3 regions of the Streptomyces sp. NPDC060031 genome follow, and region 1 is predicted to be linked to each of the others. Evidence: riboswitches for the same ligand, from Rfam matches in the RefSeq annotation. Region 1 holds a riboswitch; each other region holds the start of a gene.
The links. Region 1 has a riboswitch for cobalamin ahead of ACFWB8_RS26915 (cobalamin biosynthesis protein). Riboswitches for the same ligand answer to the same signal wherever they lie in the genome.
Positions count from the first base shown of each region.

Region 2: it holds a riboswitch for cobalamin, as region 1 does, so the genes downstream of both, ACFWB8_RS18485 (ABC transporter substrate-binding protein) here and ACFWB8_RS26915 (cobalamin biosynthesis protein) in region 1, are expected to answer to the same signal.
Region 3: it holds a riboswitch for cobalamin, as region 1 does, so the genes downstream of both, ACFWB8_RS09440 (energy-coupling factor ABC transporter permease) here and ACFWB8_RS26915 (cobalamin biosynthesis protein) in region 1, are expected to answer to the same signal.

Region 1 is NZ_JBHWVM010000071.1:37,942-40,192, reverse strand. Features, by position in the region: partial or broken gene ACFWB8_RS26920 (cobyric acid synthase) at 1-525, opposite strand, end outside; gene ACFWB8_RS26915 (cobalamin biosynthesis protein) at 522-1,484, opposite strand; cobalamin riboswitch at 1,522-1,665, opposite strand; gene ACFWB8_RS26910 (hypothetical protein) at 1,790-2,011, opposite strand; gene ACFWB8_RS26905 (anion permease) at 2,040-2,251, opposite strand, start outside.
Region 2 is NZ_JBHWVM010000037.1:28,380-30,630, forward strand. Features, by position in the region: gene ACFWB8_RS18475 (ankyrin repeat domain-containing protein) at 1-338, shown strand, start outside; tRNA gene ACFWB8_RS18480 (tRNA-Trp) at 393-466, shown strand; cobalamin riboswitch at 573-711, shown strand; gene ACFWB8_RS18485 (ABC transporter substrate-binding protein) at 747-1,736, shown strand; gene ACFWB8_RS18490 (FecCD family ABC transporter permease) at 1,733-2,251, shown strand, end outside.
Region 3 is NZ_JBHWVM010000015.1:27,267-29,517, forward strand. Features, by position in the region: gene ACFWB8_RS09435 (energy-coupling factor ABC transporter substrate-binding protein) at 1-134, opposite strand, end outside; gene ACFWB8_RS09440 (energy-coupling factor ABC transporter permease) at 134-835, opposite strand; cobalamin riboswitch at 864-1,110, opposite strand; gene ACFWB8_RS09445 (flavodoxin family protein) at 1,176-1,889, shown strand.

The DNA.
Region 1 (2,251 bases):
GCCCCGGTCGATGTCCCCGACCACGACCACGGGGAACCGCGCGGCCCGCGCGATCCCCATGTTCACGATGTCGGTCCGGCGCAGGTTGATCTCGGCCGGACTCCCGGCCCCCTCGCAGATCACGGCGTCATAAGTGCCCCGCAGCTGCTCCAGGCAGTCCGTGACGATGCCGAGCAGCTGCTCCTGGCGCCCCCCGTGGTAGCCGCGGGCGCTCATCTCGCCCACCGGCTTGCCCAGCAGCACCACCTGGCTGCTCCGGTCTCCGCCGGGTTTGAGCAGCACCGGGTTCATCAGCGCGGTCGGCTCCACGCGCGCGGCCTGCGCCTGCATCGCCTGCGCCCGCCCGATCTCGGCGCCCTCCCGCGTCACGAACGAGTTCAGCGACATGTTCTGCGCCTTGAACGGGGCCACCTTGACGCCCTGTCGGGCCAGCCAGCGGCAGATGCCCGCCGTGACCACGCTCTTGCCCGCGTCCGATGTCGTACCCGCGACCAGCAGTCCGCCGCCGCGCCTCGCGCCGCTCATGTGCGCCGCCCCTTCCTCGTCGTACGGGAGACCAGCAGCCGGGCCGCCACGCAGGCCCCCAGCGCCAGCCACGTCACCTGCCGCGAAAGGCGTACCGCCCGCTCGATGTCCGCGACCTCCACGGGCCGCCCCGCCCCGCCGTTCAGCACGGCACGGTGCTCGACCCGGCCCCCGTACGCGAGCGTCCCGCCCAGCCGTACGCCGAGCGCCCCGGCGAACGAGGCCTCCACGGGCCCGGCGTTGGGGCTCGGGTGGGCGGCGGCGTCCGCGCGCCAGGCCCGTACGGCCCCCCGCCGGTCGGGGCCGGCCAGCACGGCGGCGAGCGCGGTCAGCCGGGCGCCCGGCCAGCCCGCGACGTCGTCCAGCCGGGCGGAGGCCCAGCCGTAGCGCAGGTGGCGGGGCGACTTGTGGCCGACCATCGCGTCCAGGGTGTTCACGGCGCGGAAGGCCAGCAGCCCGGGGACGCCGGCGAGGGCTCCCCACACCAGCGCCCCGACGACCGCGTCGGAGGTGTTCTCGGCGACCGACTCCACGACGGCGCGGGCCATCTGCTGCTCGTCCAGGGCCTGCGGGTCGCGCCCGCACAGGTGCGGCAGCCGCTCCCGGGCCACCTCGGCGTCCCCGGCGGCGAGCGCCCCGCCGATGGCGCGGGCCTCCCGGCCCAGCGAGGTGCCGCCTACGACGGCCCAGGTGGCGGCCGCGGTCAGGGCGATACGGGCGGCCGCGGGCCGGGAGCGCACGGCCCGCGCGCCCAGCGCGCCGACGGCGGCCGCGCCCCCGGCGCACACCAGGGTGTGCAGGACGCCCCGGGCGCGGTCGTCGCGCCACAGGGCGCGCTCGACGGCTGCGGCGGTTCGTCCGAAGGCTGCCACGGGGTGCCCTCGGCGCGGATCACCGAGGATCCGGTCGCCGATCAGGCCCGCCGTGGCCCCGTACGCGAAAACGCGATCGGCACGCATGGTGGCAGGTATGTCCTCACTCAGGGTCCGCGCCCTGGTTCGACGTGACCGGCGACGAGAGTTCCTGGCTCCCGGATCGCACTCGGCCGAGTGCTCCGGTGACAGTGGCGGGACCGCGCCGGATTCGCACCGGACTTCCTCTCCATGCCGCCGTATTGGCTCGGGCAGTCCACCACGCACCGCGAAGGCCCGTCAACTCGCCGTTGACCTGGGACGGGGCGTGCGACGGGGCGGGCGAGGACGTATGCGAAAGCTCCCCCCGGGACAAACCCGGAGGGAGCCTTGACGCGTGGTGCGCAGGTGTCTCAGCTGATGATCAGGTAGATGCCGTACGTCACGGCCACCGCGCACAGCGCGAAGCAGGCGTACGCGCCGCTGCGGGCCACGGTGGCGGCGCCGCCCTGTTCGGTGGCGGACTCGTGCCTGGAGAGGCCCACGAGACCCAGGGTGAAGAGGGCCACGAGTGCGACGGTGGCGGAGAGGCTGACCCCGAAGACGGAGCCGAGTGCTGCCCAGTCGATCTTCATACTGCCGTTTCCTCTGTCGTTCTCGGGGTCAGACCGCGGCGGCCGGAGCCGCAGGGGTCGCGGGGGTCGCCGTCGAGGCCGGGATGGTGGCCCTGAGGTCTTCGTCCGTCACCGCGGCGGTCGTACCCGCGATCGGCGGGACGGCCACGGCGGCCATGGCGGTGGTGACCACACCGGGCTGCTCCGCCTCGGTGGCGGCGAGCGGCTCCACGTCGTTGACGTTGTGGTGGTCGACGACCT
Region 2 (2,251 bases), on a different contig from region 1:
CGGGCTTCGGCCAGTGGCGCGCCGCGCGCCGCCTCATCGAGCACGGCGCCCGCCCCGGCCTCGAGGACGCCGCGGCCCTCGGACTCCTGGAACGCGTCGAGGAGTTCCTCGCCGCCGGCGTGCCCCGGGAAGACGTCACGAGTGCCTTCTGGGGGGCCTGTCACGGAGGCCGGCTGTCCACAGCCCAATACCTGCTGTCTCAAGGCGCGGACGTCGACTGGATCGGCCACGGCGGCCTGACACCTCTCGATATTGCTCTGACCAGCGAAGACGGACCCTTGATCGCCTGGCTGCGGTCCGCCGGCGCGCACACCGGCGCCGAGATTCCCGCGAGTTGACCCCTGAATTCGGTGGATCTTCGGCCTGCGTCGTGCCATGGTTGGTCCCACCGAAGGGGTGTAGCTCAGCTGGTCAGAGCGCCGGTCTCCAAAACCGAAGGCCGCAGGTTCGAATCCTGCCGCCCCTGCAACGCTGTACAACGGCTCTGTCGTGAACGCCCAACCGTGGACGCCCAGGCGCGAGATCCCTCGCCCTGGGCGTTCGTCGTTTCCCCGCGGGGCCCGTCGGCCGGCGTCTGGCAGACTGGGGCGGGTCATCCCAGGCGGTGCAGGACAGGAAACCGGTGCGAATCCGGTGCGGTCCCGCCACTGTGACCGGAGCCCGCCCGCGGGAACCGGGAGTCAGACACTGACGCACCGCCTCTTCACTTCGGCCAGGGGACGCGGATCCCCCGGAGAGGCTTCGCGATGTCGCGTTCCCGCGCCCTCCTGCGCGCATGTGTGCCGGTTTCACTGCTGATACCCCTGGCCGCCTGCGGCGGCTCCCCGAATGCGGGGGACCGGCCGTCAGGAGCCACCGCCGGGCCCGGATTCCCGTACACCGTCACGAACTGCGGGACGACCAGCACCTACCAGGCCCCGCCCCGACGGGCCGTCACCATGAACCAGCACGCGACCGAGATCCTCCTCGCCCTCGGGCTGGAGGAGAAGATCGCCGGGACCGCCTACCTGGACGACGCGGTGCTCCCCGCCTACCGGCCCGCCTACGACGAGCTCAAGGTGCTGGCCAAGGAGTACCCCTCCAAGGAGATCCTCCTCGGAGCCAACCCCGACTTCGTCTACGGGGGTTACTCCAGCGCTTTCGACAAGGCCCAGGGCCGCGACCGCGAGGGACTCGCCAAGTCCGGCATCAACTCGCGGCTCAGCGTGGAGTACTGCACCGAGGGGCCGGTCGGCCTCGACCAGCTCAAGACCGAGATCACCGAGGTGGCGCGGACCTTCGGCGTACCCGAGCGCGGCGCCGAGCTCATCGAGGACGAGCAGCGCCGCATCGACGCCGTCACCGCGCGGGTGAAGGGCCGGGCCAAGCCGTCCGTCTTCGTCTACGACTCCGGCGAGGCCTCCGCCTTCACCTCGGGAGGCAACGGAATCGGCAATCAGATCGTCTCGCTGGCCGGCGGGACGAACGCCTTCGCCGACCTCAAGGACACCTTCGGTGACGTGTCGTGGGAGAAGGTCATCGAGCGCCGGCCCGAGGTGGTCCTCATCTACGACTACGGCGGCACCACCGTCGAAGCCAAGAAGCAGCGCCTGTTGAACGACCCGGCGCTGGCGCAGGTTCCCGCGATCAAGAACCAGCGCTTCGTCGTGCTCCCGCTGTCCTCGGCCGTGCTCGGCGTACGCGTCGCCGACGCCGTCGAGTCCCTGGCCCGCCAGCTCCACCCCGACGCCGCGTGAGGCGGCGCCGCACCCCGCTCGTCCTCGTCGTGCTCGCCTGCGCACTGGCCGCGTCCGCCGTCGCGGGCCTGGCCCTCGGGCCGGTACGGATCGCCCCCGGCCAGGTGCTCGACATCCTGCTCGCCGGACCGGGCCCGGGCAGCGGAGCCTTTGGTTCCATCGTGTGGGACGTACGCATGCCACGGGTGCTGCTCGGGGCCTTCGTCGGCGCCGGGCTGGCCGTCGCGGGCACCGTGCTGCAGGCCCTCGTACGCAACCAGCTGGCCGACCCCTTCCTGCTCGGGGCCTCCTCAGGGGCCTCGGCGGGTGCGGTCGCGGTCATCGTGCTCGGGGCGGGGGCGGGGGCGGGGGCGGGTGCGGGAGCCGGGGGCATCGCCAGCGGCGTGGGGGTGCCGCTCGCCGCCTTCGCCGGGTCGATGGGCGCGCTCGTCGCCGTCTACGCCTTGGCCCGGCGCGGCGGCACCATGAGCACCGGCCGGCTGATCCTCGCCGGGGTCGCCGTCCAGTACGTCCTG
Region 3 (2,251 bases), on a different contig from region 1:
GCCGACTCCGCCTGCGCGTCGGCGCCCGTGAACGGCTCTTCCTTGTCGTCGCCCAGCCCCAGCGCGAGCGGGAGCACGGCGAGCGCCGCGACCAGGAACAGCAGCAGGGTGTTGATCTTCGCGTTCCGGCTCATCACAGCCCCGCCTCCTGCTTCGTGGCGCCCTTGGTCCCGGTGAGCTTCGCGACGCCGAGCCGGACCAGGTCCGGCGCGCTCGACTGGATCAGCAGCCGCATCACGAGCACGGTCAGCAGCCCCTCGCTCACCGCGAGGGGGATCTGCGTGAGCGCGAAGATCTCGCTGAACTTCTCGAGCGAGCCGAGGAATCCGGTGGCCTCGTCGGGGAAGGCCAGCGCCAGCTGGACGGAAGTGACGCAGTAGGTGACCAGGTCGGCGAAGAAGGCGCCGAGGAAGACGGTCACCATCAGCGGGACGTCGAAGCGGCGCAGCAGCCGGTAGACCCCGTAGCCCGCCCAGGGGCCGGCGATGGCCATCGAGAAGACGTTGGCGCCGAGGGTGGTCAGGCCGCCGTGGGCCAGCAGCAGGGCCTGGAAGAGCAGGGTGATCGTGCCGAGCACCGCCATGATCGGCGGCCGGAACAGGATCGCGCCCAGCCCGGTGCCGGTGGGGTGCGAGCAACTGCCCGTCACCGAAGGGATCTTCAGGGCGGAAAGGACAAAGGTAAACGCTCCGGACGCCCCGAGCAGCAGAGTGCTCTCGGGATTGGCCTTCACCTCGCGGGTGAGGGCGCGGACGCCGTGTACGACAAAGGGAGCGGACGCGGCGCCCCAGGCGACCGCGTGCAACGGGGGCAAAAAACCCTCGGCTATATGCATGAGTGGGGAGACCTCTCCAGCACCTCGTGGATGGACAACGCGCCCCGGCCGGTCTCCTGGCTCACGGGTGCTGATGCCCTGTCTCCGCCTTCCCGGGCGGCGCGGAACCTCCCGCGCAGCCCAGTGGCTTCCCGCTGGGGGCACCTCCCAGACGGAATCTGGGGGAGATGGAGCCGGACTTCCCGTTCACAGTGGCGAGGGCCGCACCGGTTTCCCACCGGTTTCCCGAACACCAAGGCCCGCTGACCCTAGTCGCCCGGACGGACCAGTAACAACCCGCCCCAATCCGGACGGACGCGGTCCGGTGGCCGGGCCGGACGGCGGCCGGGAGGGTGGGGGAGTGGCTTCTGACTTCGATTACTCGGACCTGACCGCCGTCTACGTGAACTGCACGCTCAAACGCTCGCCCGAGACCAGCAACACCGAGGGCCTCATCGACAAGAGCCGCGCCGTCATGGCCGCGGCCGGCGTGCGGACCTCGCTGATCCGCGCCGTGGACCACGACATCGCCACCGGCGTCTGGCCGGACATGACCGAGCACGGCTGGGAGAGCGACCAGTGGCCCGTGCTCTACAGCCAGATCATGGACGCCGACATCCTCGTGCTGTGCGGCCCGATCTGGCTCGGCGACAACAGCTCCGTGATGAAGCAGGTCATCGAGCGCCTCTACGCCTGCTCCTCGATCCTGAACGAGCGCGGCCAGTACGCCTACTACGGGCGCGTCGGCGGAGCGCTGATCACCGGCAACGAGGACGGCGTCAAGCACTGCGCCATGAACATCCTCTACAGCCTCCAGCACCTCGGCTACGCGATCCCGCCGCAGGCCGACGCCGGCTGGATCGGCGAGGCCGGGCCCGGACCCTCGTACCTCGATCCCGGATCGGGCGGCCCGCAGAACGACTTCACCAACCGGAACACGGCCTTCATGTCCTGGAACCTGATGCACCTCGCCGCCCTGCTCAAGCGCGCCGGCGGCATGCCCGCGCACGGCAACCAGCGCTCCGAGTGGGACGCGGGCTGCCGCTTCGACTTCCCGAACCCCGAGCACCGCTGAAGCCCCCTCGGAGACGCCGCAAAAGGGCCCGCACCAGGCTCTGCCCCGAGCGGCGGCCCAGCGCGTCGGCCTCCCCCCCCAGGTGGTGCAGCGCCGCGGCCGTGGCCGAGCGCTCCAGGGCGGTCCGGCCCAGCACGGCCGCCCGGCGAGCTGAGGGCGGATCCGGCGCCCGGGGCGTACGACGCCCCGGGCACCGGCGGTCAGCACCTGGCGGGATGCGGGAAGTCGACGACGAGCCGCTCGGGCGAGTGCAGGACCGAGGTGGTGTGGGAGGGAGCGGTGTCGAAGGCGGCGCCGAAGGTGACTACCCCTCGTAGTCGCCGGTCAGGGCGATCCCCTTGAGCTTGCTCAGGTGGATCTGC